DNA from 4 places in the Marinovum sp. E3 genome. Region 1 is predicted to be linked to each of the others. Evidence: riboswitches for the same ligand, from Rfam matches in the RefSeq annotation. Region 1 holds a riboswitch; each other region holds the start of a gene.
The links. Region 1 has a riboswitch for cobalamin ahead of AC0J5K_RS11820 (hypothetical protein). Riboswitches for the same ligand answer to the same signal wherever they lie in the genome.

Region 1 (7,586 bases):
CCTCGTCGATCTGGCCGAGGGGCGCGGGCATTGGCCGGTCTTTCTGCAATCCGGACTGATCACCGTGCTGGCCGGCGGGCTGATCTCGCTGGCCTGCGCCAATGGCGTGAAACAGGGGCTGTCGATCCAGCAGACATTTCTGCTGACCACCGGCGTCTGGCTGGCACTGCCGGTCTTTGGCGCGCTGCCCTTTGTCTTCGGCGCCACCGAGGCGCGGTTCGTCGATGCCTTCTTCGAGGCGATGTCGGGGCTGACCACCACCGGCTCCACGGTGTTCACCGGGCTCGATACCCTGCCCAAGGGGCTGCTGCTCTGGCGCGGGCTGATGCAATGGCTGGGCGGCATCGGCATCATCGTCGTCGCCATGGTCTTCCTGCCGGAACTGCGGGTCGGCGGGATGCAGATCTTTCGCGCCGAGGCCTTCGACACCATGGGCAAGATCCTGCCCCGCGCCACCCAGATCGCCAGCCAGATCAGCGTGATCTATGTCTCGCTCACGCTGGTCTGCGCGCTGACCTACATCGCCTTCGGCATGAACACCTTTGACGCCACGGTGCATGCGCTGACCACCATCTCGACGGGCGGTTTCTCGAATTACGATGCTTCCTTCGCCGCCTTCTCGGGGCCGATGGAATATGTCGCTTCCGCCTTCATCATCCTCTCGGCACTGCCCTTCGTGCGCTACGTCCAGATGATCAATGGCTCGGCCCGGCCCCTGCTGCGCGACAGCCAGGTGCATGTCTTCCTGCTGGTGGTAGCGGCGCTGGTGATCCTCACCGCCATCGCGCTGATGATCTCCTTTCCGCATGCGCCGGAACGCGCCTTCCGCGAGGCGCTGTTCAATGTCACCTCGATCATCTCGGGCACCGGCTATGCCAGCGCCGATTACATGGGCTGGGGGCCGCTCCTGGTGGCGGTCTTCTTCTTCATCGGGCTGATCGGCGGCTGTGCCGGCTCGACGGCCTGTTCGGTCAAGGTCTTCCGCTACCAACTGCTCTTTGCCTCGATCCGGGTGCAGCTCTTGCGCATCCGCTCGCCCAACGGCGTCTTCACCACCCGCTACGAAGGCCGCCCGGTGGGCGATGACGTGCTGTCTTCGGTGATGTCCTTCTTCATGTTCTTCGTGGTCTCGATGGGGGTGCTGGCGGTGCTGCTCTCGGCCACCGGCCTCGATTTTGTCACTTCGGTCTCGGGCGCGGCCACCTCGCTGGCCAATGTCGGCCCGGGGCTGGGCGACATCATCGGCCCGGCCGGAAATTTCGCCACGCTCAATGACACCGCCAAATGGCTGCTTTCGGCGGCGATGCTGATCGGACGGCTCGAGCTGCTGGTGGTCTACGCGATCCTCACCGTGAACTTCTGGCGGGCGTGACACAGGGCCGCTTCGCGGCGCTTCATGCCTCCGGCGGGGATATTTTCGGCCAGAAGAAAGACATTCTTTACACTTACTCGCCAGGTTGGAGCTGCGGTACAGGCTGGGAAGCCGATGACCGCGCCAGGAGAAGGCCCCCGTTTGCACTTGCGGCGGGGGCTGGATCTGGCAGCGGCGGTCTCAGGGCGACATTTCGCCCAAAGGCCGTCCCGGGCTTCTTCTGGCCGAAAATATCCCCGGGGGAGCCCGCAGGGCGGGGGCAGAGCCCCTGGGTCCGTCGGCGACAAAGCGCGCGAACATTGAGCGAACAAGGCTTTTCAGCCCGCGTCCGAACGGGTAAAGTCGCCGCATGAGCAGTTTTGACGACATGGACGCTTTCGAGGCGGCCTCCTCCCTCTCGCAGCGCGCCATGGCGGCGCGTCCCGCGCCCTATCTCGACGGGTTGAACCCGGCCCAGCGCGAGGCCGTGGAGGCGCTGGACGGCCCGGTGCTGATGCTGGCCGGCGCCGGCACCGGCAAGACCAAGGCACTGACCACGCGGATCGCGCATCTGCTGAACACCGGCAAGGCGCGGCCGAACGAAATCCTTTCGGTGACCTTCACCAACAAGGCCGCGCGCGAGATGAAGCTCCGCGTCGGCAAGCTTTTGGGCCAGGTGGTCGAGGGCATGCCCTGGATGGGCACCTTCCACGCCATCGGCGTCAAGCTGCTGCGCCGACACGCCGAGCTGGTGGGGTTGAAATCGAATTTCACCATCCTCGACACCGACGACCAGATCCGCCTGCTGAAACAGCTGCTTTCGGCGGCACAGATCGATGACAAGCGCTGGCCCGCCCGGCAACTCAGCCACATCATCGACAATTGGAAGAACCGGGCCTGGACGCCCGACAAGGTGCCCGCCGCCGAGGCCGGAGCCTTCAACAATCGCGGGGTTGAACTTTATGCCCAGTATCAGGCCCGGCTGAAAGAGCTGAACGCCTGCGATTTCGGCGATCTGCTGCTGCATTGCGTGACGATCTTCCAGACGCAGGAGGACGTGCTGGCCCAGTATCAACGCTGGTTCCGCTATATCCTGGTGGACGAATACCAGGACACCAATGTTGCCCAGTATCTCTGGCTGCGGCTCCTGGCGGGCGGTCACAAGAACATCTGCTGCGTCGGCGACGACGATCAGTCGATCTACGGCTGGCGCGGCGCCGAGGTGGGCAATATCCTGCGCTTCGAAAAGGATTTTCCCGGCGCCAAGGTGGTCCGGCTGGAGCAGAACTACCGCTCCACCCCGCATATCCTGGCCGCCGCCGGCGGGGTGATCGCCGGCAACACGGGGCGTCTGGGCAAGGAACTCTGGACCGATGCGCCCGACGGCGAAAAGGTAAGGCTGATCGGCCATTGGGACGGCGAGGAGGAAGCCCGCTGGATCGGCGACGAGATCGAAGCGATGCAGGGTGGCACCCGCGGCATGCGGGGATTTTCGCTGGATTACATGGCGATTCTGGTGCGCGCCTCGCACCAGATGCGCGCCTTCGAGGATCGCTTTCTGACCATCGGCCTGCCGTACCGGGTGATCGGCGGACCCCGGTTCTATGAGCGGATGGAGATCCGCGATGCCATGGCCTATTTCCGCGTCGTGGTCAGCCCCGAGGATGATCTGGCCTTCGAGCGCATCGTCAACACGCCCAAGCGCGGACTTGGCGACAAGGCGCAGCAGACCATCCAGCGTCTGGCGCGCGACACTGGCGTGCCGCTGGTCGAGGGCGCGCGGCTGGCGGTGGAGAGCGGGGCGATCAAGGGCAAGGGCGGCAATGAACTGGCCCGGCTGCTCGACGGGCTTGCGCGCTGGGGCCGGATGACCGGCGAGAAGGACGTCAGCCACGTCGAGCTTGCCCAGATCATCCTCGACGAAAGCGGCTACACCACCCATTGGCAGAACGACAAGACGCCCGAGGCGCCGGGCCGGTTGGAAAACCTCAAGGAGCTGGTCAAGGCGCTGGAGGAGTTCGAGAACCTGCAAGGCTTTCTCGAACACGTCAGCCTGATCATGGACAACGAGAGCGAAGAGGCCGGCGCCAAGGTGTCGATCATGACGCTGCATGCCGCAAAGGGGCTGGAGTTTCCCGCGGTCTTCCTGCCAGGTTGGGAGGATGGGCTGTTTCCCTCGCAGCGCAGCATGGACGAGAGCGGCCTCAAGGGCCTGGAGGAGGAGCGACGGCTGGCCTATGTGGGGATCACCCGCGCCGAGGAGGTCTGCACCATCAGCTTTGCCGCCAACCGGCGGGTCTTTGGCCAGTGGCAGTCGCAGCTGCCGTCGCGCTTTGTCGATGAGCTGCCGGAGGCGCATGTCGATGTGCTCACTCCGCCGGGGCTCTATGGCGGCGGCATGGCCGGGCAGAGCTTTGGCTCGGGCATGGAAAGCCGGGTGGCCGAGGCAAATGTCTACAATTCGCCCGGCTGGAAACGGCTTCAGGAGCGGCAGAGCCAGCGCCCGATGGCGCAGCCCAAAGAGAGCCGCAACACGGTGATCGACGCGACGGCGATCTCGAGCTTCACCATGGGCGAGCGGGTGTTCCACCAGAAGTTCGGCTATGGCGCGGTGGTGGGCATCGAGGGCGACAAGATCGAGATCGATTTCGAGAAGGCCGGCGTCAAGAAGGTGGTCGCACGCTTCATCAACGCCGCCGATGACGTGCCGTTCTGAGCCCGGACTTCGCCGACAATGATCCCGTCCCGGGACGCGCCGCGGGAGCTCTGGCCGGCGGATGCCGCGCCTGCCAAGAGGCCCCGGGTCAGGCCCGGGGCCCTGGCGTGACGGAGAATGGCGCCTCCACCGACTTTACGCTGTCTTGCGGCTCCGAATCCCCGTAGTCTGATCCGGCAAGGTGCCTGCGGTTCTGCCGCGGGAGAATTGGGAAGCCGGTGAAAGACCGGCGCTGCCCCCGCAACGGTATGGCCGGGGGATGTGGTCAGTACCACTGGGCGTCACGCCCGGGAAGGGGCCGCATCCGCAATCCCGCCGAGCCCGGAAACCAGCCTTCGCAGTGACGTCAAACCGCGGGTGGCGGGCAGGGCGCGGGGTCGGGCGCATTGCCTTGCCGCCGTTTCCTCTCTGCCTGCCCGTTCTGCATCAAGGCCACGGGGCGTGGCGGAAAGGATCGAGATGACCAGACCTCTCACCGCAGCAAACGGGAGGGCCGCAGCATGATGCTGGCCCGTATTCTTGCCGATCTGCGCCATGCCGAGACGGGGACCGCGCCCGAGGCCGCGGCGCGCGCCGGTTTTGTCCGCTGGGTGCTGTCGCTGCCACCCGGGGTGCCGGTTTCGGCCGCGGCGGCGGCCGCGGCCGTGCGGGTCCGGCCGCAGGCCGGGCAGGGTCGGGCGGTGGCGCTGTTTCTGAAGTGTCTGGACGAGGCTTGTGTCACGGCGAATATCGCGCCGGAGCGGCGCGGTGGCGCCCGGGCGCGGCGACGGGGGCGCGCGTGACTTCGGACCCCGGAAAGGAACCCCGAAAATAAGAACGGCGGCACGGGAGGTGTGCCGCCGTCTTATTTTGACCGACGCTCCTGAATGCGAGGAGACGAAGCGTCAGTGCCGGTCGGACCTCAGGCCATTTGGGAGGAGGAGCCTTCGGTCCGGGTATTCCCGACCGCAAAGGGAGGAGAGCGGCGGGAAATTCTATGTCTTTGCCGGCGTCACGCATCCGGCGTGGCGGCGGGCCGGAGCCCTGAAACTGCTATGCCCCCGGGGGGAAGAACGGCGGCACGGGAGGTGTGCCGCCGTCTTTTCAACACCAGCGCTCCTGAATGGGAGGAGACGAAGCGCCGGCTGGAGCGGACCGCGGGCCTATTGGGAGGAGGGGCCTTTGGTCCTGGTATTCCCGACCGCTATTGGGAGGAGGGCGGCAGGGAATTCTGTCTGGGCCGCTTGCCGGCCCGGTGTAAAAGGCGGCGACATCAGGGAGGAGGAGAGATGTCGCCGCTGAGACACAGAAGACTCAGGGAGGAGGAGAGAGCCTTCTGATCCGGTATCAGTTATAGGCTGCGTGATAGGCCACGCGGCGGATTTCGCTGCGGCTCAGGCCGAGATCGGCGAGCTCGCGGTTCGACAGGCCTTGCAACTCGTTCATGGTTTCCCGATACACGCGGTACTGTGCATAACGTGCGGTGAGGGACTTGAGCGCAGCCTGGAAGCGTTTGTTCAGTCCGGCCTGAACGGGGGTGTTCGTGGTGATGTCTGCCATGGCGTTTCGCCTTTGTTGTCGTCAGTGTCTGTTCGTTTCGTTGACATCAATGTAGTCGAATGCTGCGTGCGCACAATCCCAAGTGCGATCAATGCTGCTATGCAGCAATTGCATGTGTAAGCGCTTAGACGCGAGTAGACCTTAAGACTAAAGTCGTAATTTACTCGCATAGGTTGAATATCGCGGTTTTGTGAGGTGATACGCGGCACCGCGACCCAGATTGGGGCAGGAAAATCATGGAAGAGATCATCCGAAAAGAGCTGGCAAGGTTCGAGATTCCCGGTGGCGGAGACCTGATTTCGCGCGATTTGATTCGAGCGCTGAATATCGAGGACGGTGTGGTGCGCTATGTGATCGAGGCGCCCTCGCCCGAGATGGCCCGCCAGATGGAGCCGCTGCGCGCCGCGACCGAACGGGCCGTGGCTTCGATCTCCGGCGTGCGCGAGGTGCATGCGGTGCTGACCGCGCATGAGGCCAAGACCCCGCCGAGCCTCAAGGTCGGCGGCCATCCCAAGCCCCAGGCCGGCCCAATGAAACCCGCGGGCGTCAAGCGCATCATCGCCATCGCCTCGGGCAAGGGCGGGGTGGGCAAATCCACCGTTTCGTCGAATCTCGCCGTGGCGCTGGCCCGCGCCGGCAAGAAGGTGGGCCTGCTCGACGCCGATATCTACGGCCCGTCACAGCCGCGCATGATGGGCGTGTCGCAACGCCCCGCCAGCCCCGACGGCAAGATCATCGAACCGTTGGTGGCGCATGGCGTGACCATGATGTCGATCGGGTTGATGCTCGATCCGGCCAAGGCGGTGGTCTGGCGCGGTCCGATGCTGATGGGGGCGTTGCAGCAGATGCTGGGGCAGGTGGCCTGGGGCGAGCTTGACGTGCTGCTTGTCGATCTGCCGCCGGGCACCGGTGACGTGCAGCTGACGCTGTGCCAACGCTCCGAGCTGTCGGGGGCCATCGTCGTCTCGACGCCGCAGGACGTGGCGCTGCTGGATGCGCGCAAGGCGGTGGACATGTTCCATACCCTGAAGACCCCGATCCTGGGAATGATCGAGAACATGTCGCTGTTCCATTGCCCGAGTTGCGGCTTCGAGGCGCATATCTTTGGCCATGGCGGCGCGGCGCAGGAGGCCAGCGACATGGGCGTGCCGCTTCTGGCGCAGCTGGCGATCGATCTCGACACGCGGCTGGCCGGTGACAGCGGAACGCCGGTGGCGGCGGGAACCGGGCCGATGGCCGAGGCCTATGCGCAGCTGGCCCAAGGCATGATTCGCGGCGGGCTGGTCTGAAGGGCGCGTGCCGATAGGAGAGGCCGGCAACCTCTAGCGGAGGCTTTCCAGCGGCTGAAAGATCGGTCCATCGGCGCTGCGGCTGTAAAAGGCGCGCAGGGCAAAGACCTCTTCCAGCCGCTCCGGCGTCAGCACCGCGCCGGGGGCGCCGTCGGCCACGGCGCGGCCCCGGTCCAGCATGACGAGCCGGGTGCAATGCCGCGCGGCGAGGCCGAGATCGTGCAGCGAGACCACGACGGCCTTGCCTTCGGCGGCAATCCGGCCAAAGACCTCCATCGTGGTGATCTGTGCTGCCGGGTCGAGCCCGGCAATGGGTTCGTCCGCCATCAGCAGCGGTGTTTCCTGGGCCAGCGCGCGGGCGATCAGCACGCGGGCCTGTTCGCCGCCCGAAAGGTGATTGGCGGGGCGATGGCGGAAGCTCTCGAGCTTCATCCGCCGGATTGCCCGGTCCACCGCCGCCCGGTCTTCGGGGCGCAGCCGGCCGCCGCGCGGCAACCAGGGGGTGCGGCCCAATGCGATCACCGCCTCGACATCGATGCCCCAGGCGATCTCGCGGCTCTGCGGCATCCAGGCGGCCTGGCGGGCACGGGCGTGCGCCGGCAGATCGGCGATATTGCTTTGGCCCTGATGCGCCAGAAGGCCCAGCGCGGCACGCAGCAGCGAGGTCTTGCCAGCGCCGTTGGGGCCGATC
Region 2 (7,586 bases), 180 kb from region 1:
TCCGACCCGGCGTCCCAGACCGGCCGCACACCCAGCAGGTGCAGTGCCATGGCAAATTCCTCCCCCGCCGTGCGCATGGTGGCCGAGCCCCAGAGATCGACGATCAGCCCGCGTGGCCAGTCGCCCTCGTCCTGAAGATGCCGGCGCACCAGTTCTTCGGCCAGTGTCACGCCCTGGGCAAAGGCCGATCGGGTCGGCACGGCACGCGGATCGGTGGTAAAGAGGTTGCGGCCGGTGGGCAGCACGTCGGCGCGGCCGCGATAGGGCGAACCCGAGGGCCCGCCCGCGATCCGCTGGCCGGCAAGCGCGGCCGGCAGCGCCGCCCGTTCCTGCGCCACGGCATCGGCGATGGAGGGATCGGTGCTGTCGGCGCGGCCCCAGACATGCAGCCCCTCGCCGAACTGGCTTTCCTTGATGTCACAGACAAAGCGGTCGATGCGGGTGATCGCCTCGGCGGTGGAGCTGGCGCGATCGAGGCCCAGGTCGTCCTCGACGCCGCGCGCCTGCGCCTCGGCGCGGATATCGGCCTGAAGCCGGTCGCGGCGGCGTGGATCGAGCCCGTCGGCATTGGAGAACTCGTCCAGCAGCGCCTCGAGATGGGCCAGCCGGTCGGGCGTGTCGCTGTCGGCCAGAGGCGGTGGCAGATGGCCTAGCGTCACCGCGCCGATCCGCCGCTTGGCCTGCGCCGCCTCGCCGGGATCGTTGACGATGAAGGGATAGATCACCGGCAAGGCGCCGGTCAGCGCCTCGGGCCAGCAGGTCTCGGACAAGGCAACGGATTTCCCGGGCAGCCATTCCAGCGTGCCATGGGCGCCAATGTGGATCAGCGCATCGGCACGGTTCTGAAGCATCAGGTAAAAGGCGACATAGCCGTGGCGGGGCACCCGCGAGAGATCGTGGTAGTCGTCGTCGCGCGCCCGCGTCTCGCCGCGCTCGGGCTGCAAGGCGACCAGCGCGCCGCCGAGGTCGACGGCGGCAAAGTGAAAGGCGCCGTCACGGCAGAGCGCATCCGTCTCCGGCGGCCCCCAGCTCTCGGCAAGCTGGTCGCGCAACGGCTCGGGCAGGCGGGCGAGGGCATCGTGATAGGCCGCAAGCGGCAGTTTGATCGCGTCGCTCTGCAACCGCGAGGTGAGATCGCCGGCCTCGGCGATATCGTGGCCCGCCGCGCGCAGATCGGACAGGATCGCCTTGGCCGAGGCGGGCGCGTCGAGCCCCACCGCATGGCCGAGGTTCCAGTGCTTGCCGGGATAGGTCGAGAGCACCAGCGCCAGCCGCCGTTCCGCCGGGGCGCGCCCGGCGAGACGCAGCCAGCCGCCGACCCGCGCGACCAGCGCGGCGATGCGCTCCGGCACCGGCCGGTGTTGCCGGCGGGCGAATTGCAGATCGGGGTCGCGCTCGGCCTCTGCCTTGAACGACACCACGCCGCCCATCAGCCGGCCATCGACTTCCGGCAGCACCACATGCATCGCCAGATCGGCTGGCGACAGCCCGCGTTCGGCGGCTTGCCAGGCGGCGTGCGTCGAGGTCGCGAGGGCCGCCTGAAACACCGGCACGCCGGCGGCGTCGAGCACCGAGGCCCCGGCCGCGCCACGGCCGGAAAAGGCGGTGAGATTGACAATGGCGTCGGGCGATTGCGCGCTGACCGCGGCACGCAGGTATTCGGTCAGTTCCGGCAGCTTGAGCGAGGGCGCGTAGAGCCCGATGACTTCGGCGCCCGCGGCCCGGAAGGCGGCAAACAGCGCCTCGACCGGCGCCATGTCGGCCGCCACCAGATAGGAGCGGTAGAACACCACGAGAAGCTTGCGGCCCGCCAGGGGCCCGTTCTGGACCGGTGTCGGGCGCGGCGGATCGGCATCGGGGGCCATCGCGCCGGTCTCGGGCGTCCAGAGCCCCATCGGCGGCAACGCCTTGGAGCCGGGGACCGGAGCGGCATAGAGCCCCGAGGCCAGCGCCAGCTGCGCCAGCGCCGCCTGTGCGGCCACCGCGCCGCCGGTGTCGCAGAGATGCGCCAGCCGCCGGAGCGTCGAGACCGGTAGGGTCGAGACCGCGTCGAGCCGGGCATCCTCGCGGCCGTCCGCCGGCAGCACGGCCAGCGCGATGCCGCGCGATTGCGCCAGCGCGGAAAGCTGGCGCAGACCGTATTCCCAATAGGGCACGCCGCCAATCAGTCGGACCAGGATGCCCTTGGCCCCGGCCAGCGTCTGTTCGACGTAGGTGTCGACCGACAGCGGATGCTGCAAGGCCGCGAGGCTGGCCAGCCGCAGCGTCGGCAGCGCCCCGGCCGGCCCGCCGCCGCGATGCCAGGCGGCGGCGAAAGCCCCGAGGTCGCTGTCGGAGAACGACAGCACGACGAGATCGGCCGGGTCTTGCCCCAGGTCGACCGGCGTGCCGGTATCCTCCAGCCCGTGGCTCTCGCGAAAGACGACGTGCACCGGCGGGTTACTCCGCGGGCTGCGGCGCGAGGTCGGTCAGCGCGGCGCGGATTTCCTCCGGGCGCAGGTCGTCATGTTCGGCGATCACCACCAACCGGCTCCGGCGGGCCTCGTCGGGGGCCCAGAGCCGGTCGAACTGGTGGCGCACCCGCGCGCCCACCGCCTGCACCAGCAGGCGCATCGGCTTGCCGGCAACCGAGGCATGGCCCTTGACCCGCAGGATGTTGTGGCTCTTGGCCAGGCGCTCGATCGCGGCAACCAGATCGGCGGCATCGGCCAGCTCGGGGAGGTCGACGACGATGCTTTCGAAATCCTCGTGATCGTGGTCATGCGGGGTGTCGTGGTGGCTGGGCCGTGCGTCGAGATCGCTCTCGGCGGCGGCGCCGAGGCCGAGGATGATGCGGGGATCGACCGCGCCTTCGGCGACCTCGACCACCGGCAGCACCCGCGGCGCCTCGGCGGCGATCAGGTCCCTGGCCCGGGCGACGCCCTCCGGCCCGGCAAGGTCGGGCTTGGTCAGCAGCACGATGTCGGCGCAGGCGATCTGGTCTTCGAAGACCTCCGACAGCGGCGTTTCGTGGTCGAGGCTGTCGTCGGCCAGCCGCTGCGCATCCACCGCCGCGACGTCGGGGGCAAAGCGGCCCGCCGCCACCGCCTCGGCATCGGCCAGGGCGATCACCCCGTCGACCGTGACGCGGGCGCGGATCGCCGGCCATTCGAAGGCCTTGAGCAGCGGCTTGGGCAGGGCGAGCCCCGAGGTCTCGATCAGGATGTGATCGGGGCGCGGGTCGAGCGCCATCAGCGCCTCGATGGTGGGGATGAAATCATCCGCCACGGTGCAGCAGATGCAGCCATTGGCCAGTTCGACGATGTTCTCGGCCGGGCAGTCGGGAATGGCGCAGTCCCGCAGGATCTCGCCATCGACGCCGACATCGCCGAATTCGTTGACCACCACCGCCAGCCGACGGCCGCCGGGGTTCTTCATCAGATGGGTGATCAGCGTCGTCTTGCCGGCGCCGAGAAAGCCGGTGACGATGGTGACGGGGAGTTTGGCGAGATCGCTCATGGGTCAGGCGTCCTTGGGTGTGGCAATGATCGGGGGAATGCGGGTCAGGCAGTTGCGCTTGAAATGCTCGGGCCGTTCGCGCCAGGGGATCACCCCGTCGGCGGCCGCGTGATACTGCGCCGCGCCGGCCAGCAGCATTTCGGCGCCGTCGGTCTCGTCGACGTTGGAAAAGACATAGGTCCATTTCCCGGCGCCGCCGCGCAGGGCGACGGTGCAGGCGTTGGAACAGTTTTGCAGGCATTCCACCGGTGTCACCCGCAGCCCTTCGGGCGCACCGGTGGCGGTGATCCGGTCAAAGAGCACCTGGCCGGGGCGGCGGTCATCCTCGGGCGCGGCGCCCTTGCGGCGGCAGGTCACGCAGACCAGCAGCTCGGTTGTGGTGGCGGTGGTGTCCTGCTCGTGCGCAGAGTCTTTCATTCTCGCGTGCCCCATCGGCTTGGCAGACAGGGGTATCGGCGGAATGGTGGCCGGCAACGGACACACTCCGACACCGGCACACCCCGTCCGGTCTCATCAGTCGGGCTGGCAGGTCTCCCGGCTCACGGAATTCTGGGCCCGGGGCCCGGCGGTCGCTCTGCCTTCCCGGCCTGTCAGGCCAGTGGCTTCGAGCGCCCTTTTCCGTTCACGGTCGCGGGGGCGGCTGCGTTTGGCCCGGGCGTCCCGTCACGGGGCACCAGGGTTACACATTCCCTTTTCACCTGTTTACACAGGCACCAGCGTCAGGGCACATGGGACGAATTCCGTATACGAGTCAAGTCCGGAGATGGGGATGATCGAAGAGAAAAACGCGCGCCACGCCGAGAAGATGAAGAAGATCAAGGCCGCGCGCGATCGCATGATGGCGACCAAGACCGACGAGAAGGGCCTGATCCTCGTGCATACCGGCACCGGCAAGGGCAAGTCGTCCTCGGGGTTCGGGATGATCCTGCGCTGTATCGCCCATGGCATGCCCTGCGCCGTGGTGCAGTTCATCAAGGGCAATTGGATCACCGGCGAAGCCGAAATGATCCGCAACCGCTTTGCCGAGGAATGCCGGTTCTTCGTTTCCGGAGAAGGCTTTACCTGGGAAACCCAGGACCGCGCCCGCGACATCGCCGCGGCGCAGGCCGGCTGGGAGATCGCCAAGAGCCAGATCCTCGACCCCGAGATCCGGTTCGTGCTGCTCGACGAGATCAACATCGCGCTGCGCAACGATTATCTCGATATCGACGACGTGGTTGCGTTCCTGCAAACCCGCAAGCCGGAGATGACCCATGTCTGCCTGACCGGGCGCAATGCCAAGCCCGAGCTGATCGAGGCGGCGGATCTGGTGACCGAGATGACGCTTGTCAAACATCCGTTCCGCGATGGCATCAAGGCCCAGAAGGGCGTGGAATTCTGAGCCGGGGGGCCGTCGCATGCCGGCGCTGATGATCCAGGGCACCGGCTCCAATGTCGGCAAGTCGATGCTGGTGGCCGGGCTCTGCCGCGCCGCCCGTCGGCGCGGGCTGAGCGTGGCGCCGTTCAAGTCGCAGAACATGTCGAACAATGCCGCCGTGACCCCCGAGGGCGGCGAGATCGGCCGGGCGCAGGCGCTTCAGGCGCTGGCCTGCGGCCTGGCGCCACATGTCGACATGAACCCGGTGCTGCTCAAGCCCGAGACCGATATCGGCGCCCAGGTGGTGGTGCAGGGCAAGCGTCTGACCACCGCGCGGGCGCGCGACTACGGCCAGATGAAACCACGGCTGATGGCGGCGGTGCTCGAGAGTTTCGAACGCCTGAAGGCGGCGCATGATCTGGTGATCGTCGAGGGCGCGGGCAGCCCGGCCGAGGTCAACCTGCGGCGCGGCGACATCGCCAACATGGGCTTTGCCGAGGCGGCGGAGGTGCCGGTGGTGCTCTGTGGCGACATCGACCGGGGCGGGGTGATCGCGCAGATCGTCGGCACCCAAGCGGTGCTGCCCGAGGGTGACCGCGCCCGCATCGCCGGGTTTCTGATCAACAAGTTCCGCGGCGATCCGACACTGTTCGATGACGGGTACCAGATGATCGAGGCGCAGACCGGCTGGCGCGGCTTTGGCGTCGCGCCCTGGTTTCCCGAGGCCTGGCGGCTGCCGGCCGAGGATGCGCTCGACATTGCGCCGCCGCGCGGCCGCGACGGGCTGCATGTGGTTTGTCTCCAGTTCTCGCGGATCGCCAATTTCGACGATCTCGATCCGCTGGTGCAGGAACCGGGGGCGCGGGTCACCATGCTGCCGCCGGGCCGGGCGATTCCGGGCGATGCGGACCTGGTCATCCTGCCGGGGTCGAAATCGACCCGAGCCGATCTCGACTTCCTGCGCCGGCAGGGCTGGGATATCGACCTAGCGGCGCATCGCCGGCGCGGTGGCCGCATCCTCGGCATCTGCGGCGGCTATCAGATGCTGGGCCAGGTTGTGGCCGATCCCGAGGGCATCGAAGGGCCGCCGGGCGAGACCCCGGGGCTGGGGCATCTGGACATCACCACGGTGATGGGCGGCGACAAGAGCCTGCGGCTGGTGCAGGCGTGCCATGCCACGTTGAAACAGGCGTTTTGCGGCTACGAGATCCACATCGGCCGTTCCGACGGCCCGGACCGACGGCGCCCCTTTGCCGAGATCGCGGGCCAGCCCGAAGGCGCCTGTTCGGCCGATGGTCTGGTCAGCGGCAGCTATCTGCACGGCATGTTCGCCGATGATGGATTCCGCCGGGCCTGGCTGACGCAGCTTGGCGCGCGGGCCTCGGATCTCGGCTATGATGACGGTGTCGAGGCGACGCTGGATGCGCTGGCGGACCATCTCGAGACGCATCTCGACGTGGCGGGCCTGTTGGGGCTGGCGCGTTAGGCGGTGACGGTGGCGAAGGCCCGTTCGAGCTGCGGCCAGCGGTCGGCCGGTGGCAGCCCGAGGCGGATCCACTGCTGTGAATAGGGAAACACCCGCGACCAGACGTGATGCGCCGCCAGCCGGTCCTGCGCCGCCTGCGCATCCGGCGCGGCATAGGTGCGAAACAGCGGCGTGCCACCGACCAGCGGCCAGCCCGCGGCGGCGGCCAGCCGGTCGAGCCGCGCCGCGTCCTGCGCCAGCCGGTGACAGGTCGCCTGCTGCCAGCCGGTGTCGGTCAGGGCGGCGCTGGCGATCTCGATCGCGGGTCCCGAGACCGGCCAGGGCCCGGCCAGCTCGGCCAGCCGGGTGGCCAGAGGCCCCTGCGCCAGGGCAAAGCCCAGCCGCAGGCCGGCCAGCCCGTAGAACTTGCCGAATGACCGCAGCACCACGACATTGGCCAGCGCCGCGCCAAGTCGCGGCGCGACCGAGAACGCCGGCTCGGGATCGGCAAAGCTTTCGTCGACGATCAGCAGCCCGACGGTATCCGCCAGCTGTTCCAGCCGCTCCGGCGACAGGCGGCCGCCGTCGGGGTTGTTGGGGTTGACCACCACCGCCAGATCGGCGCCCTCGGCCGCCTGGGCCGTGGCCACTGGCGTTACCTGCCAGCCGGCGCTGCGCAGCGCGGCGGCATGTTCGTTGTAGGTCGGCGACAGCACGGCGGCGCGGCCCGGCGGCCGCAGCCAGGGCACAAGCTGAATGGCGCCCTGCGCGCCATGGGTGGGCAGGATCCGGGCCGGCGTGGCATAGGCCTGGCGGGCGGCGGCGATCAGCCCGTCCATCGCGCGCTTGCGCGGCAGGGCGGCCCAGGCCTCGGGCGAGATCGCCGGCACCGGAAAGGGCGCCGGGTTGATGCCGGTCGACAGGTCGAGCCAAGCCGGGGCGGCGCCGCCAAAGCGGGCCAGCGCGGCCTCGAGATTGCCGCCGTGATCTCTGGGTGGGGGTGCATCGGTCATCGCGGCCACCCCAACAACATCGCCGCGCAGAGCGCAAGGGCCAGCAGCGCCATGCTGCGCCGGTAGAGCGCCAGCGCCCGCCCGAGATCCTCGGGCCCCGGGTCGGGTGCGCCTGCGTTGAGCCAGGGTTCCTCGGCGATCCGGTCGCCATAGATCCGCGGCCCCGACAGCCGGACCTCGAGCGCCGCCGCCATCGCGCCTTCGGGCCAGCCGGCATTGGGCGACCGGTGGCGCGGCGCGTCGCGGCGCATCA
Region 3 (7,586 bases), 180 kb from region 1:
CGTCGGATCCGCCGCCGGGCCGCGCCGGGCGGTGCATCGCGCCGCCGAAGTTGTGGCCAGCGCGGCGATGCGGCGCAGATCCCCGGCCCCGGTCGCTGCCGCCCAGTCGGCCACCAGGTCGGTGATATCGTCGAAGTCGCTGTCGTCCGGGTCGGTACGCTCGGCGGCGCCAAAGAAGCCGCCGACGATGGTGCAGGGCGGTGGCGGCGCCAGCGGGCGCAGCACGCGGCCCGCACGCGAGGCCCAGAGCAGCCGGTCGGGCCGGGGGAACATCAGCGGATCGCTGGCGCCTTCGACCGCGATGCAGGCCGCGGCCAGCGCTGCCGGCGGGCCTCGGAAACCCCAGACCCGCGCCAGCGCCACCAGCGTCGCGGTCGAGGCGCCGGCGCCGCCGCCGACAGGCATTTGCCGCCGGCTGCCGGTGCCGGCCGGGCAGAGGCCCAGCGACCGGGCGAAGGCCGTCAACTGCGCTTCTGAGAAGGGCGGGGGCGTCGGGCCCGGGGTGTCGACGCGCAGCGCCGCGCAGGGCAGGGTGACCAGCGCCACCGGGCCCTCCGGGCCAATGCGGCCCTGAAGCCATTCGCCGAAATGGCCGGCGACGGAAACCTCGGATCCGCTCATGCCAGGTTCGCGCCGATCACCGAGACCGGCCCCTCGGACCCGCAGCGCAGCCGCGTGGCAGAGAGGGTGGCAACCTCGAAGGCCAGCCCGGCGGAAAGCAGTCCGGTCACCTGCGACAGCGCCGCGCGGATCACCCCGGCATGCACCACCAGCACCAGCGGCGCCGGCATTTGCGCGGCGGCCTGTCCATGCTCGGCCAGCGCCGGCGCCACCCGGGCGCAGAGATCGGCGAAACTCTCGCCTCCGGGCGGGGCGTATTGCGCCAGATCGGCGCCGGACATCGGGCCGAGATCGGGAAGCGCATCGTAGGGCAGCCCCTCGTGGGCGCCGAAATCCTGCTCCCAGAGCCGCGCGTCGGGCTGCGCGGCCTGCGCCGGCCAGAGCGCGGCGGCGGTCTGCCGGCAGCGTCGGGCGGGGCTGGTCATCACCCGGCCGGGCAGGGGCAGGGCGGCGCGCAGCCGGGCGATGTCTGCCGCCACCAGAGCCGCCGAAGGATCGCTGCGGCCGCAGAGCCGGCCGGGCGTGGCCACCGGGGCATGGCGCAGCAGGATCAGCTCTGCCGCGACGCCGGGTTTCGCGGCTGCCTGGCGGGTTTGTTCTTCACATTCATTCATTTTGGTGTTTTTCCATGCGGAAATGTACAAGTCGATCCTCATCACCGGCGGCGCGCGCTCTGGCAAATCCACCCTTGCGGAACGCAAGGCGCTCGCGCCCTGTGGCCGCGCCGTCTATATCGCCACCGCCGAAATCTGGCCCGGCGATACCGAGATGGCCGAGCGGATCGCCCGGCATCAGGCCCGGCGCGGCGCAGACTGGCACAACCTGCATGCCCCGCGCGATCTTTGCGCGGCGCTGCGCGGCAGCGACAGCGCCGGCGGGCCGCCGCGGCTGGTGGATTGCCTGACGCTGTGGATGACGAACCTGCTGCTGGCCGAGGCCGACTGGCGCGCCGAAGTGCGGGCGCTGGCGGCCGAGACGGCCCGGCAGGAGGCGCCGGTGATCTTTGTCACCAATGAGGTCGGGATGGGCATCGTGCCGGAAAACGCCCTGGCGCGCCGGTTTCGGGATGCCGCCGGCTGGATGAATCAGGCCATGGCCGAGGCCTGCGACGAGGTCTGGCTTGCGGTGGCGGGCTATCCAACGAGGGTGAAACCGAATGAGCATACTTTCTGACATCACGTCTTTCGCGGAGCTGTCCGGTCTGGCCGCGACGCTGCCGGTGGCGGATGCGGCAGCGGCACAGGCCGCGACCGCGCGGCAGATGAGCCTGACCAAGCCGCCGGGCGCGCTGGGCCGGCTCGAGGAGCTGGCGATCTTCATGGCCGGCTGGCAGCGGGTCGAGCGGCCGGCGATCGACCGGGCGCAGGCGCTGGTCTTTGCCGGCAACCACGGGGTCTGCGCCCAGGGGGTGAACCCCTTTCCGCAGGAGGTCACGGCGCAGATGGTCGCCAATTTCGCCGCCGGCGGCGCGGCGATCAACCAGCTCTGCCGGGTGGCCGGCGCCGAGCTTTCGGTGATTGCCTGCGATCTCGACCGGCCGACCGGCGACATCACCCAGGCCGAGGCGATGACCGAGGCCGAGACCCTGGCCGAGATGCGTCGCGGTGCGGAGGCGGTGGCCGAGGATGCACAGATCGTGCTGCTGGGCGAAATGGGCATCGGCAATTCCACCGTCGCGGCGGCGCTGGCCTGCGCCGCCTTTGGCGGAGCGGCGGGCGACTGGATCGGGCGCGGCACCGGCTCGGACGAGGCCGGATTGCTGCGCAAGGAGCGCGCGGTGGCGGCGGCTTGCGCCCGGCATGCGGCGGCGCGCGGGCTGGGCCTTCTGGCGGCGCTGGGCGGGCGCGAACAGGCGGCGATCTGCGGCGCGGTGCTGGCGGCGCGGGCGCGGCGCATTCCGGTGATCCTCGACGGCTTCATCTGTACCGCGGCCACGGCGCCGCTCTTTGCCGCCGATCCGCGCCTGCTCGACCATTGTCTGGTCGGCCATGTCAGCCGCGAGCCGGGCCATGCCCGCCTGCTCGAGGCGATGGGCAAGGCGCCGATCCTGGCGCTCGACATGGCGTTGGGCGAGGGCTCCGGCGCGGCGGTGGCGCTGAGCGTGCTGCGCGCGGCGCTGGAATGCCACAACGGCATGGCGACCTTTGCCGAGGCCGGGGTCGCGGGCGGATGAACGCTGCCCTGCGCGAGTTCCGGGTCGCGCTGATGCTGCTCTCGCGCCTGCCGGCCGGCCGGATCGAGGGCGCCGCGCCGAACCTTGCCGACGCGCGCTGGGCCTTTCCGCTGGTCGGTTTGGCGCTGGGGCTGATCGGCTGGGCGGTGCATGCCGGCGCATTGGCGTCGGGCGCTCCGGCCCCGGTGGCGGCGGTGCTCGCCCTGGCGGCGCTGGCGCTGGCCACCGGCGCGCTGCATTTCGACGGGCTGGCGGATTTCGCCGACGGCATCGGCGGCGGGCGCGACCGCGCCCATGCGCTCGAGATCATGCGCGACAGCCGGGTCGGCAGCTACGGTGTCCTGGCGCTGATCCTGATCGTCGCGCTCTGGCTGGCGGCGCTGGCTTCGCTCGGGGCGGCGGCCGGGCTGGCGCCGTTCCTCGCCATCGGCGCGCTCAGCCGGGTGGCCATGATCGGCTTGCAGGAGACCCTGCCCGCCGCGCGTTCCGACGGCCTGGGCCGGATGGCGGCCGGGCGCTCCGGCCGGGCGCGGCTGAGCGCCGCCGCCGCGGTGCTGCTGGCCGGTCTGGCGCTGGGCTGGCAGGGGGCGGCGCTGGTCGCGACCTGCGCGGTGATCGCCGCCGGCATCGGCGTTCTGGCCCGGCGCAAGCTGGGCGGGATCACCGGCGACGTTCTGGGCGCGACGCAGCTTCTGGCCGAGGCGTTCTGCTGGGCGGTTCTGGCCACCTTCTGGCCGGGCTGAGCCGCTCATGCGCCGGCCGGCTCCCAGCGGTCGGTCATGATCAGACTGTCGAGCGGCAGGGTCTGCCGCCAGCCGCGCGCCGCCAGCTCGGGCCGGTCGAAGAGCTCGGAGACATGGCCGAGGCAGAGGTAGGCGACGATCTCGACGTGATCCGGCAGCCCGAGAATGGCGCGCAGATCGTCGGGCCGAAAGATGCTGACCCAGCCCATGCCGATGCCCTCGGCACGGGCGGCAAGCCACATGTTCTGCACCGCGCAGACCGTCGAATAGAGGTCCATGTCGCGATTGTGGGTGCGCCCGAGCACCACCTTGCCGCCCCGGGTGCGGTCGCAGGTCACCGCGATGTTGAGCGGCGCCTTGCGGATGCCCTCGAGCTTCAGCGACCGGTAGGTCGATTGCCGCTCTTCGGGAAACATTTCCGCCGCCTCGTCATTGGCGGCGGCAAAGGCGCTGGCGATGCGGTGTTTCTGCGCCGGGTCGCGGATCAGGATGAAGTTCCAGGGTTGCATGTGCCCGACCGACGGCGCGGCATGACCGGCCTCGAGTATCCGCCGCAGCCGGTCCGGGGCGATCGGATCGGGCAGGAATTCGTCGCGCACATCGCGGCGCGCGGCGATGACGTCATAGAGCGCACGGCGTTCGGCAGAAGAGAAGACGCGCGCCGGAGCGGGCGCGGGGGGGTGCAGCATGGTATGGCCTCCGCATGGCTGACAGCGGCCCGTGGTGTCCAGCCACGGAACCTGGTGTCACCAGGCCGGTCTTCTGGCTTGGGTTCCTCCCCGGCGGACGCCTTCCCGGGCCGCAGGGCCCGGTGGCAAAATGTCCGACAGGTCCCCCTCACAGCGGCGGGCCCGCGCCGGTCTTGCACCGGCTTCCCGATTCTCCCCTCTCGGGGCACCTGGTGGCGCGACTATAGATCGACCGGTCGCAGAGACAAGCGCCGAGAGTGCGGCAGGTCAGGGGGCCCGGTCGGGCGCCGGCCCCAGCGAGTCGCGCAGGATAACCGTCGCCTCGAGCTCGACGCTGGGGCCGGGGTCTTCGCCGGCGCGCATCGCAAACAGAAGACTGGCCGCGCCCTTGCCCATGTTGCGATGGGGCACATGCACGGTGGTCAGCGCCGGGGTCACGATCTCGGCGATCTCGATGTCGTCGAAGCCGGTGATCGACAGATCGCCGGGCACGTCGAGCCCCATCTTGCGGGCCTGGGTCAGGGCGCCGGCCGCCAGCACGTCGTTGCCGCACATCACGGCCGTGGGGCGCGGGGTGGTGTGCATGAGCTGCTCCAGCGCCTGTGCACCATTGGCGATGGAATAGGCCGTCTCGACGACGGCCAGGGTCTCCGGGTCCAATCCGCGCGCCGTCATCGCATCCACCAGCCCCTGCGACCGCTGCCGGGCGCGGTCGTTGTTGCGGCGGTCGGCGGTGATCAGCGCCAGCCTGCGGTGGCCCCGGTCGAGAACCGCGTCGGCCAGGGATTTCATCGCCTTGCGATTGTCGAAGCCGATCGAAACCCGCCCTTCGTCGCCGTCGTAGACCCAGGCGATCACATAGGGCACCTGGCGCTTTTGCAGGAAGCTGTAGCATTTTGGCGGCCGGTCATGGCCGATCAGGAGCAGCGCATCGGCGCCGCGCGCGACAAGGCTGTGAATCTGCTGTTCCTCGAGCTCGGGGCTGTAGGAGGAAGAGGCCACCAGAAGGGTGATGCCCTGTTGCCGCAATGCCTCCTGAAAGGCCTGAAGTCCGCGGGCGAAAATGGCGTTTTCCATCGTCGGGACGATGGCGCCAAAGGTGTTGGTGCGCCGGGCGGCCAGGGCCTGGGCCCCGAAATTCGGCGCGTAGCCCATGGCGCGCACCGCATCGAGCACCTTCTTGCGGGTGGCGTCCGATACCACCGCCGGATTGTTCAGGCAGCGCGAGACCGTTGCCGTCGAAACGCCGGCGCGGGCGGCGACATCCTCGAGTTTCGGCGTGTCGCTCCCCTGGCGGCTGTCCTGACGTCGATTCGGCACTTTAACCATCCGTTTTCCCGATTCCGGCCTTTGCGGCACTATAAAAAAACCATCGCTGACAAGCATATAACAGGAAAACACGCGGCTTGTCATGTAAGCGCTTGCATTGAGCGACTGTAAGCGCTTACATTTATCTTGCCCGAGTCGTGGAAAGGACCTGCCCGTGTTTCTGATCTCAGCAATCACTCTGTTTGCAGTCTTTGTCGCGAACGTGCTCGTCGGCGCTTTGGGAGGCGCACAGTTTCTGGGGGACGTGGGGGAGATGCTGCTGCTGTTTGCGGCCTCGGTGACCTTTGTTCTCGCGATTCTTCGGCGAGAGGCGGCGGAGAAGTCCGACCGCAGCTAACGAACCATTTTGGGAGGAAAACATGGATCGTGACAATCTTGAACGCGCCGCGATGGGGCGCCGCAATTTTCTGAAACTTGCCGGCTCCGGCAGCTTTACCGCGGCGCTGGTGGCCGGTGCCGGTGGCATGCTCTGGTCGAGCGAGGCGGCGGCCCAGACCGCCCGGGAGGAAAAAGAGCGCATGGCCGCGGCCGATCACGTGATGACGCTGGCCACCGCCTATGTGCTGGGCGCGTCGCGCAGCTATCCGATCATGCAGCTCGACCTGAAGGAAAACATCCAGAACGCCACCAACGGCAAGGTCTACGTCAAGCTTGCCCCCGGCGGCCAGCTTGGCGCCGGCGGCGCGCTGGTGCAGGCGGTGCAGACCGGGACGATCCAGTGCGCGCAGCATTCGCTGTCGAATTTCGCGCCCTTCGCCAGCGCCGTCGATCTGATCAACATGCCGTATTTCTGCGGCTCGAACCAGCGGTTCACCAACCTGGTCAATTCCGACGCCTGGAAAGGCGAGGTGCATCCCGGCATCGAGGCCGCCGGCTTCAAGCCGCTGTTCTACGTGGTGATCGATCCCCGGGTCGTGGCGGTGCGCAAGGGCGGCAACAAGGTGATCACGCCCGCCGATCTGAAAGGCGTGAAATTCCGCGTGCCGGGCTCGAAGATGCTGCAACAATATTACGGCATGGTCGGCGCGAATCCGACGCCGGTGGCCTGGGGCGAGACGCCTTCGGCGATCAAGCAGGGCGTGGCCGATGCGCTCGACCCCTCGGTCGGCGCGCTGTTTGTCTTTGGCTTCAAGGACATCCTGAGCCATGTCACCTTTACCCAGGCGGTGCCTGACAGTCAGGTCTATTCGGTCAACCTCGAATGGTTCAACGCGCTGCCCGCCGACGTGCAGGAAGGCATTGAATTCGCCGGCGAAATGACCGCGCAGCAAAACCTGGCCAAAGTGCCGGCGGCGCGCGCCCACGCGATGTACGAGCTGACCAAATCGGGCGTCGAGTTCCACACGCTGACCGACGACCAGCTTGCCGAATGGCAGGACGCCGGCGGCTACCAGCGCTCGGAATGGGACGATTTCAAGGTCGAGCTTGCCGGTTCGATGGAGACCTTCAACCGGCTCGAAGAAGCGGCCGGCACCATGGGCCGCTACTACGTGCACGACGCCTGAGGCTTCTGACAGGGGCGGCCCGGGCCGCCCCATCGCTTCGATTGACTGCAAACTGGAGCGGTCGGCGGCGCCTGACGCGTCGCGCGACCACAGGAGACTTTTATGTCGAATGCCTTGCGGAAACTCGATCAGAACGCCGAACGCTGGCTGCTTCTGGTTTTCTACACGATGCTCGTCGTGACCATGTTCATCGAGGTTCTGCGGCGCGAAGTGCTGTCCTATTCCTCGATCTGGGGCGAAGAGATCGTCCGCTATTCCTTTATCTACCTGGCCTGGATCGGTGCCGCCGCGGCGGTGCGCCAGCGCGGTCACATCCGCATCGACGTGCTGATGCAATATGTCGGCCCGCGGGTGAAGGCGGCGCTCTACCTGTTCGGCGATGCCGTGATGTTCGGCGTGGCGCTGATCGCCTTTTACTGGTCGTTCGAGACGGTGCTGGTCTCGGCCAAGTTCGGCTCGGTCACCCACGGTCTGCGGGTCAGTCAGGTCTGGTTCCTCTCAGCGGTGCCCTTGGGCTTTGCCCTGG
Region 4 (7,586 bases), 160 kb from region 1:
TCACCCACTGCCACCGCCTATGCGGCGCTGATCGGTTGCACCAATGTGATCGGCCACAAATGCGCCCACAGCCTGGGCATCGACATCGGCAATCTTGCCTTTGACATGGAAGTCGATTTCGATCGGCGCGGGGTGCTTCTGATGGAGGAGGTGGATGTGCCCTTTACCGCCATCCGGCTGGCCGTGGCCGCCGATGGGCCATGCACCGAAGAAGAGCTGCAAAACGTGGCCGCGGAGACCGCCAAATTCTGCGCGATCTCGAAACTGTTCGAAAGATCCGGAACGGACCTGAACATCACCTGGCGCAAGGGCTGAACGCCCGCGTCACACTTTGGGAGGAGACTGACATGTTCAATTCATTCGCTAAACGCGCGGTGCTCGGGCTTGCGCTGAGCACCGCGGCCTTGCCCGCATACGCGACCGAGACGATCAAGGCGGTGGTGATCGACGGCTATCCGGCCCGGGCGCTCTGGGTGCAGGAGTTCACCAATTTCTTCATTCCCGAGGTCGACAAGCGGCTCGCCGAGACCGGCAATTACCAGATGGACTGGCAGGAAAGCTATGGCGGCACCATCGTCAAGCCCAAGGGCGTGCTCGAGGGCATCAAGCTCGGGCTGGGCGACATCGGCATCGTGACGACGATCTTTCACAATTCGAAACTGCCGAGCCAGGCGATTGCGGCGGCCACGCCGTTTGTCGCCGCCGATGCCCGCGCCGTGGCCAGGGCGGTGGATGAGATCGCCAAGGAATTTCCGGCGATGCAAGCCGAGTTCGACGCGCAGAACCAGGTCTACCTGGCGACCGGCGTGGTGCTTGACACCTACCAGATCTTCTCGCGCGAGCCGGTCGAGAGCCTGGCCGATATCGAGGGTGACAAGGTTGCCGGCGCCGGCATGAACCTGCGCTATCTCGAAGGCATCCAGGGCGCGGCCGGTGTGCGCGGCGGGTTGACCGATTTCTACAACATGGTGCAGACCGGCCTTGTCGATCACGCCATGCTCTGGCCGGAAGCCGCGGCGACATTCAAGATCTCCGAGGTCGCGCCCTATATGCTGCGCGCCGATCTTGGCGCGGTGAATTCCAAGACGATCACCGTGAACAAGGACTATTGGGAGGGGCTGCCGGCCGAGGTGCAAGAGGCGCTGCAAGAGGTCGCCGTGCTCTACCGCGATCACGTCGCGGGCATCGCCATGGACCGCGCCGAGGAAAGCCGCAACGCCTATGTCGCCGCCGGCGGCACGATCACGGAACTGGGGGAGGACCAGCGCGCGGCCTGGGCCGACGCGATGCCGAATATCGCGGCGGAATGGGCCAAGGGGCTGGACGATTCCGGCCAGCCCGGCACCGAGATGCTTCAGGCTTATATGGCCAAGCTGAAAGACGCGGGCTTTACCCCGGTGCGCGATTGGGCCGCCGACGCGGCCACCAACTGAGCCCGGTCAGGCAAAGCTGGTGCGCAGCGCTGTGAAACGACTTGCCGACGGCATTGCGATGGCCGCCAATGCCGCCGGCACCCTCGTCGTCGTCCTGCTTGTCGCGGTGGTGAATTATGACATCATCGCCCGCGGATTGTTCAATCGCCCCTTTCTCGGAGCGGTGGAAGTGGTGCAATTCTCCATGGTCCTCATCGTCTTTCTGCAACTGCCCGACGTCATCCGCGTCGGCCGGCTGACCCGATCCGACGGCTTTCTGGGGCTGCTCGCGGTGCGCGCGCCACGCAAGGGCCGGCTGCTCAGCCGTGCCATCGACCTGAGCAGCGCCATCTTCATGGCGCTGGTGGTCTATGCCATGTGGCCCGAGTTCCTGGAAATGTGGGCCTCGCAGGATTATTTCGGCGTGCCCGGGGTGTTCACCGCGCCCTGGTGGCCGGTCAAGCTTGTCATCCTGCTCAGCGCGGGGCTCTGTGTCGTGCATTTCCTGCTGCATGTCGCCCGCCCGCTGATCGATGACCAACCGGAACTGGAAAGCGGATCATGACGCCGGTCGAAATTGGCCTTTTCTCGATCGTCGCGATCATCGTGCTGATCTATCTCGGGGTCTATATCCCGATTGCGCTGGGAATGGTGAGCTTTCTTGCCATCTGGATCATGCGCGACAACATCGACCTGTCCTTCGCGCTGCTCAAGATCGCCATCGGCGACAGCGCGATGGAATACACCTTTGCCACGATTCCGCTCTTTACCTTCATGGGGCTGATCGTCTCCAAGGCGGGGCTGGGGGCCGATATCTATGCGGTGATGAACCAGGGCTTTCGCCGCATCACCGGCGGCATCGGCATGGCGACGGTGGGGGCCAATGCGGTGTTTGCCGCTGTCACCGGCTCGTCGATCGCCAGCGCCTCGGTGTTTTCCAAGATGTCGGTGCCCGAGATGCTGAATTTCGACTACAACCCGCGATTCGCCGTGGGGGTTGTTGCGGGCTCTTCGGTGCTGGGCATGATCATTCCGCCCTCGGCCATGCTGATCATCTATTCCTTCGTGGCCGAGCAATCGGTGGGCGAGATGTTCCTGGCCGGCGTGGTGCCCGGTCTGATGCTGGCAGCGGCATATGTCGCGGCGATCTGGCTGATGGCGCGGCTGACGCCGGGCTTTGTCGGTGGCCGCGAGGTCGAAGCCGCGACCCTGATGCCCTGGTCCGAGATCGCGGTGAAATTGGGGCCGGTCGCCGGTCTGATCCTCGTCGTGCTGGGCGGCATCTACACCGGCTGGACCACCCCGGTCGAAGCCGGCGCGGCGGGTTCTGCCCTCGGTATCGTCATCGCGGCGCTGCGCCGCCGGATCACCTGGCGCAGCTTCTGGGAAACCGTGATCGAGACCGGCCATATCACCGCCGCGATCCTATTCCTGATCACCGCCGCCTCGATGTATGCCCGGATGCTCGGGCTGGCCGGGCTGCCCAACGAATTGCAGACCATCCTGGCCGCCAACGAGTTCTCGTTCTTCTGGATCATGGTGCTGCTGGTGGTGCTGATGCTGTTTCTCGGCACCATCCTCGACACCGCCTCGATCATCCTGATCGTGGTGCCGCTGTTCCTGCCGCTGATCGAGGCGCTGGGGCTCAGCCTGGTCTGGTTCGGCATTGTCGCGGTGGTGGCGGCCGAGATCGGGCTGCTGACGCCGCCGCTGGGGCTGAGCTGCTTTGTCATCAAGGCCACGCTCGACGATGCGCGGATCTCGCTCAAGGACGTGTTTCTCGGGGCGCTGCCCTTCGCCTTTGTCATGCTGGTGGTGCTGGTGCTGCTGATCCGCTTTCCCGCCCTCAGCCTTGCCATTCTGAATTAGAGGTTTGCCCTATGCGCAATGTCACCCAGGAAAACATCACCGACGCCTTCATCAGCTACATGGGCGAAGAGACCGACCCCCGCCTGCGCGAAGTGATGACCAGCCTTGTCCGCCACCTGCATGCCTTTGCCAAGGAGGTGAACCTGACCCACGCGGAATGGCAGACCGGGATCGCCTTTCTCGAGCGCGCCGGCGAGATTTCGGATGCCGAGCGGCATGAGTTCGTGCTGCTTTCGGATGTGCTGGGCCTGTCGTCGCTGGTCGACATGCTGCATTCGACGGCCGAGGGCACCTCGTCGTCGGTGCTGGGGCCGTTCCATATCTCCGGCTCGCCACCGCTGCCGGTGGGCGGAGATCTGCGGGGCGAGACCGAGGCGCCGGTGCTGCTGGTCGAAGGCGTGGTGAAAGACCCCGAGGGCAATCCGATCCCCGGCGCCCGGCTCGACATCTGGCAGACCGCGCCGAACGGGCTTTATTCCAGCCAGGACCCGGAACAGGATACCTATGATTTCCATGGGCTTCAGACGGTGGGGGCCGACGGGCGGTACGCCTTCACCACGGTCAAGCCGGTGGAATATACCGTGCCTTCGGATGGGCCGGTGGGCGACATCCTGCGCGCCTGCGGCCGCCATCCCTGGCGGCCCTCGCACCTGCATTTCATTGCCGAGGCCGAGGGCTTCCGCCCGCTGGTGACCGAGGTCTTTCCCGAGGACGACCCCTATCTCGATCAGGATACGGTGTTCGGCGTGCGCGCGGATCTGGTGATGCGCTATCAGCCTATGCCGGCGGGCAGTTTCCCGGCGACGGGCTTCGACCTGTCCGGCAGGGTGCCCGGCGATTACCTGAAGGTGACCTTCGATCTCACATTGGTCGCGGCCTGAGGCCGGGCCGGCGCCGGCCGCGGCGGGACGGTCTCAGGCAGGGGACCGACGCAGCAGATAGGTGTCCATGATCCAGCCATGGCGGGCGCGGGCCTCGGCCCGGGTGGCGGTGATATCGGCGGCGGTGTCGGCCAGCGGCCCGGCGCGCAACAGCTGCGCCTCGCTGCCGAGGTAGGCGCCCCACCAGATATGCAGACCGGCGGGATCGAGGTCGCGGAAGCTGCAAGCGCCATCGAGCATCACCACCAGGGTTTCTTCGTCCTGCGGGAAGCCATGGGAGCGGAGCTGTCGCCCGGTGGTAACCCGGATCGGGCCATCGACGGTGTTGAGCGGGATCGCATGCGCGGCGGTGAGCGCCTGCACGGCGGTGATGCCCGGCACAACGCGCAGGCGCGGGCAGGGCGTCAGCCGCCGCGCGATCCTGAGCGTGCTGTCATAAAGCGCCGGATCGCCCCAGACCATCAGGGCCACCGGGCCCGGCGGCGTCTCGGGGCCGAGCGCCGCGATCCAGCGGCGGGCGATCTCGTCATGCCAGGCGCTGACGCGTGCGCCATAGGGCAGCGCCGGGTCGCGCTCGGGATAGGTGAAGGTGCGAATCTCGGCGTCGCTGCCCGCCGCCTCGAGGATGGCGTAGCGCAGCGCCGCCAGATCCTGTTTGTCATCGCCCTTGAGCGGCAGCAGGATGATCGCGGCCTCGCGCAGCGCCTGCATGCCTTCCAGCGTCACATGGGCGGGGCTGCCGGTGCCGATGCCGATCAGCCAGAGGTCCTTGATCATCGGAATGTCCTTTCACGCAGAAGTCCGGGGCGCGTGCGCGCCCCGGACCGGTTCAGCGGCCGTGCGGCGTTACGCCGAGCGGTAGAGCCGCGGTGCAAGCAGGCGCGCGACGCCGGTGTCGCGCAGCGCCTTGGCCCCGGCCAGCGCGGCCAGGTCGGCCAGCGGCTCGATCAGCAGCACCAGCATGTAGGCGGCGCCGAAGGTCCAGACCGACTGGAAGGTCGCGGCGGTGACGCCCTGGCCATAGAACGCCCAGAAGGCGACCCAGGTCACCACACCGCCCTGGTAGACGGCCGAGAGCTTGAGCATGTCCTTGTAGGCCAGATCGACATAGGCGGTGTCACGCGGGATGATCCGGCGCGCCAGCGCCGAGGCGGCAAAGAGCGGCACCAGCAGCGTGGTGACATTGACGAAATACATCGGCATGTCGGTGGGGGCAAAGAACAGCCCCTGGATCAGCAGCCCGATCGCCAGGCCCAGCGCCGCCGGCGCCGTGCCGAGCAACAGGAAGAGAGTCGAGCCGAGGATGAAATGCACTTCCGAGATGCCGACCGGGAAATTCGGAAGCACTTCGAAAAACAGCAGAGCGCCGATGGTGGCAAGCAGAGTCCGCAAGGCAAAGGCGCCGGAGTTGGTGCGCGACAGATCGTCCACGGTCTGCTTGGCGGTATAGGTCGCCGCCCCTGCGGCGGTGGTGTAGGCGAAGGTCATCTTGGCGCCGTCAACGACGCCGGGTTCGATATGCATGTCAGTTCCTTTCTCGTGATGCTGCCCCTCCGGCAGCGGAAATTGCCCGTGCGGGCGTGGAAAAGGGGGCACATGGCAGGTCTCCTGACTTGCGGGTCATCGCGCCTCGGCCCTTCCCGGCCTCGCGGCCAGTGGGACGTTCCTCGGCACTCTCCGCTTACAGTTGCGGGGGCAGTCCGGGAGTTGCACCCGGTTCCCTGTGGCCACTCGCGCGGCGCACCATGCTTTCCTTGTGGTCCGGGGCTGTCCCCGGCGTCTGTGATCTGTCTGCCTTACTCCTCTGCCAGTGGACCGAAAAAGATGAGCCCGGCCTTGTCGCCGGTTTCGCGGGCCAGCGCCTCGGCGAGGCTGGCGACGCTGTGCCGGGTCAGTTTCTGGTCGGGGCGGCTGACCGATTCCGCGAGCAGCGCCGGGGTGTCGGGCGGCAGGCCCTGGGCGATGAGCTTGGCGGCGAGGCCGGGAAAGGTGCGTTTGCCCATGAAGATCGCGGTCACCGCCGTGGGATCGGCCAGGGCGGCAAGGTTGGCGTCTTCCGGCAGGGTCCCGCTGATGTCATGGCCGGTGGCGAATTGCACCCGCCGCGCGGTGAGCCGGCGGGTCAGCGGTATGCCGGCGGCGGCGGCGGCGGCACAGGCCGAAGGCACGCCGGGGATGATCTCATAGCCGAGCCCGGCTGCCTTGAGCGCCGTGATCTCCTCTTCGAGCCGGCCGAAGATACCGCTGTCGCCGGATTTCAGCCGTACCACGCGTTGGCCGGTGCGGGCGTAATCCACCAGCAGCCGGCTGACGTGATCCTGTCGCGGCGAGGGCCGCCCGGCGCGTTTGCCGACGCCGACAAGATCGGCGCCGTCGCGGGCCAGCTCGAGGATCGGGCCGGAGGACAGATCGTCATACAACACCGCATCGGCGCGTCCCAGCCGATCCACCGCCTTGACGGTCAGCAGCTCGGGATCGCCGGGGCCGGAGCTGACGAAGCTGACGATGCCCTGGTGGGTGTCCTGCGTCATGCCGTCTCCTCGGCCGAGATGAGGTGAAAGAAGCTGCCCGAGACCCGGCCGCGCAGGGATCCGGTTTCCGGCACCGGCGTGCCGTCGGCATCGGTGACCGCCGCCAGCGGTGCGTCGGGCTGCTCGAGGATGGTGGAATAGTGGAATTCGTGGCCGCGCAGCGCGGTGCCGGCGGCATGGCCCGGCATCGGCGCCTTCAGCGTCGCGCGGCGATAACCCAGGTGGAACTTGCGCGTCTCGTAGCTGGTGACCAGCCCCAGCAGCCCGGCCATCCGGTGGGCTGTGCCCTGTTTGTCGATCAGCGCCGCGCCCAGCGCCATGTATCCGCCGCATTCGCCATGCACCGGCCGGCGCTCGGCGTGGCGGCGCAGCCCGGCGCGGAAGTTTTCGGCGGCGGCGAGCCGGCCGGCGTGCAGCTCGGGATAGCCGCCGGGCAACCAGACCACATCGGCCTGCGGATCGGGCGGTTCGTCGGCCAAAGGCGAGAACGGCAGGATCTCGGCCCCGGCGTCGTGCCAGCCCTGAAGCAGATGCGGATAAGTGAAGGAAAACGCCGCATCCCGGGCAATGGCGATGCGCTGGGCCGGCGGTGGCGGCAGGGCGGCGGCGCCCGGCACCGGCAGGCCGCGCGCGGCGGCGCGCAGCGCGGCCAGGTCGACATGGTCGCGCAGGAAGGCGGCATAGGTGGCGATGGCGGCCTCGAGGTCGGGATGTTCGACCGCCTGGATCAGTCCCAGGTGCCTCTCCGGCAAGGCAAGGTCGCCGCGCCGGGGCAGCACGCCCAGCACCGGCAGACCGGCCTGCTCCATCCCCAGCCGTGCCAGCCGTTCGTGCCGGGGCGAGGCGACCCGGTTGAGGATCACCCCGGCAAAGGGCAGCTCGGGCCTGTAGGT

Region 2: linked by a shared signal. The riboswitch ahead of AC0J5K_RS11025 (DUF1636 family protein) and the one ahead of AC0J5K_RS11820 (hypothetical protein) in region 1 are both predicted to bind cobalamin.
Region 3: linked by a shared signal. The riboswitch ahead of bluB (5,6-dimethylbenzimidazole synthase) and the one ahead of AC0J5K_RS11820 (hypothetical protein) in region 1 are both predicted to bind cobalamin.
Region 4: linked by a shared signal. The riboswitch ahead of AC0J5K_RS11090 (energy-coupling factor ABC transporter permease) and the one ahead of AC0J5K_RS11820 (hypothetical protein) in region 1 are both predicted to bind cobalamin.

The regions. Positions count from the first base shown of each region.
Region 1 covers NZ_CM146908.1:2,424,891-2,432,476, reverse strand. The annotation lists gene AC0J5K_RS11830 (TrkH family potassium uptake protein) at 1-1,372, shown strand, start outside; gene AC0J5K_RS11825 (ATP-dependent helicase) at 1,722-4,067, shown strand; cobalamin riboswitch at 4,230-4,418, shown strand; gene AC0J5K_RS11820 (hypothetical protein) at 4,568-4,849, shown strand; gene AC0J5K_RS11815 (DUF1127 domain-containing protein) at 5,394-5,606, opposite strand; gene AC0J5K_RS11810 (Mrp/NBP35 family ATP-binding protein) at 5,843-6,895, shown strand; gene AC0J5K_RS11805 (ABC transporter ATP-binding protein) at 6,929-7,586, opposite strand, start outside.
Region 2 covers NZ_CM146908.1:2,248,475-2,256,060, reverse strand. The annotation lists gene cobN (cobaltochelatase subunit CobN) at 1-2,432, opposite strand, end outside; gene cobW (cobalamin biosynthesis protein CobW) at 2,440-3,498, opposite strand; gene AC0J5K_RS11025 (DUF1636 family protein) at 3,502-3,915, opposite strand; cobalamin riboswitch at 4,006-4,231, opposite strand; gene cobO (cob(I)yrinic acid a,c-diamide adenosyltransferase) at 4,268-4,879, shown strand; gene AC0J5K_RS11015 (cobyric acid synthase) at 4,896-6,341, shown strand; gene cobD (threonine-phosphate decarboxylase CobD) at 6,338-7,333, opposite strand; gene cbiB (adenosylcobinamide-phosphate synthase CbiB) at 7,330-7,586, opposite strand, start outside.
Region 3 covers NZ_CM146908.1:2,240,034-2,247,619, reverse strand. The annotation lists gene AC0J5K_RS11000 (propanediol utilization protein) at 1-621, opposite strand, end outside; gene AC0J5K_RS10995 (histidine phosphatase family protein) at 618-1,235, opposite strand; gene cobU (bifunctional adenosylcobinamide kinase/adenosylcobinamide-phosphate guanylyltransferase) at 1,258-1,794, shown strand; gene cobT (nicotinate-nucleotide--dimethylbenzimidazole phosphoribosyltransferase) at 1,778-2,794, shown strand; gene cobS (adenosylcobinamide-GDP ribazoletransferase) at 2,791-3,537, shown strand; gene bluB (5,6-dimethylbenzimidazole synthase) at 3,543-4,226, opposite strand; cobalamin riboswitch at 4,273-4,454, opposite strand; gene AC0J5K_RS10970 (LacI family DNA-binding transcriptional regulator) at 4,494-5,555, opposite strand; gene AC0J5K_RS10965 (hypothetical protein) at 5,710-5,892, shown strand; gene AC0J5K_RS10960 (TRAP transporter substrate-binding protein) at 5,915-7,060, shown strand; gene AC0J5K_RS10955 (TRAP transporter small permease) at 7,163-7,586, shown strand, end outside.
Region 4 covers NZ_CM146908.1:2,263,744-2,271,329, reverse strand. The annotation lists gene AC0J5K_RS11120 (OsmC family protein) at 1-315, shown strand, start outside; gene AC0J5K_RS11115 (C4-dicarboxylate TRAP transporter substrate-binding protein) at 348-1,433, shown strand; gene AC0J5K_RS11110 (TRAP transporter small permease subunit) at 1,465-1,977, shown strand; gene AC0J5K_RS11105 (TRAP transporter large permease) at 1,974-3,281, shown strand; gene AC0J5K_RS11100 (dioxygenase family protein) at 3,293-4,162, shown strand; gene cobF (precorrin-6A synthase (deacetylating)) at 4,196-4,939, opposite strand; gene AC0J5K_RS11090 (energy-coupling factor ABC transporter permease) at 5,009-5,686, opposite strand; cobalamin riboswitch at 5,744-5,925, opposite strand; gene cobA (uroporphyrinogen-III C-methyltransferase) at 5,959-6,693, opposite strand; gene AC0J5K_RS11080 (cobyrinate a,c-diamide synthase) at 6,690-7,586, opposite strand, start outside.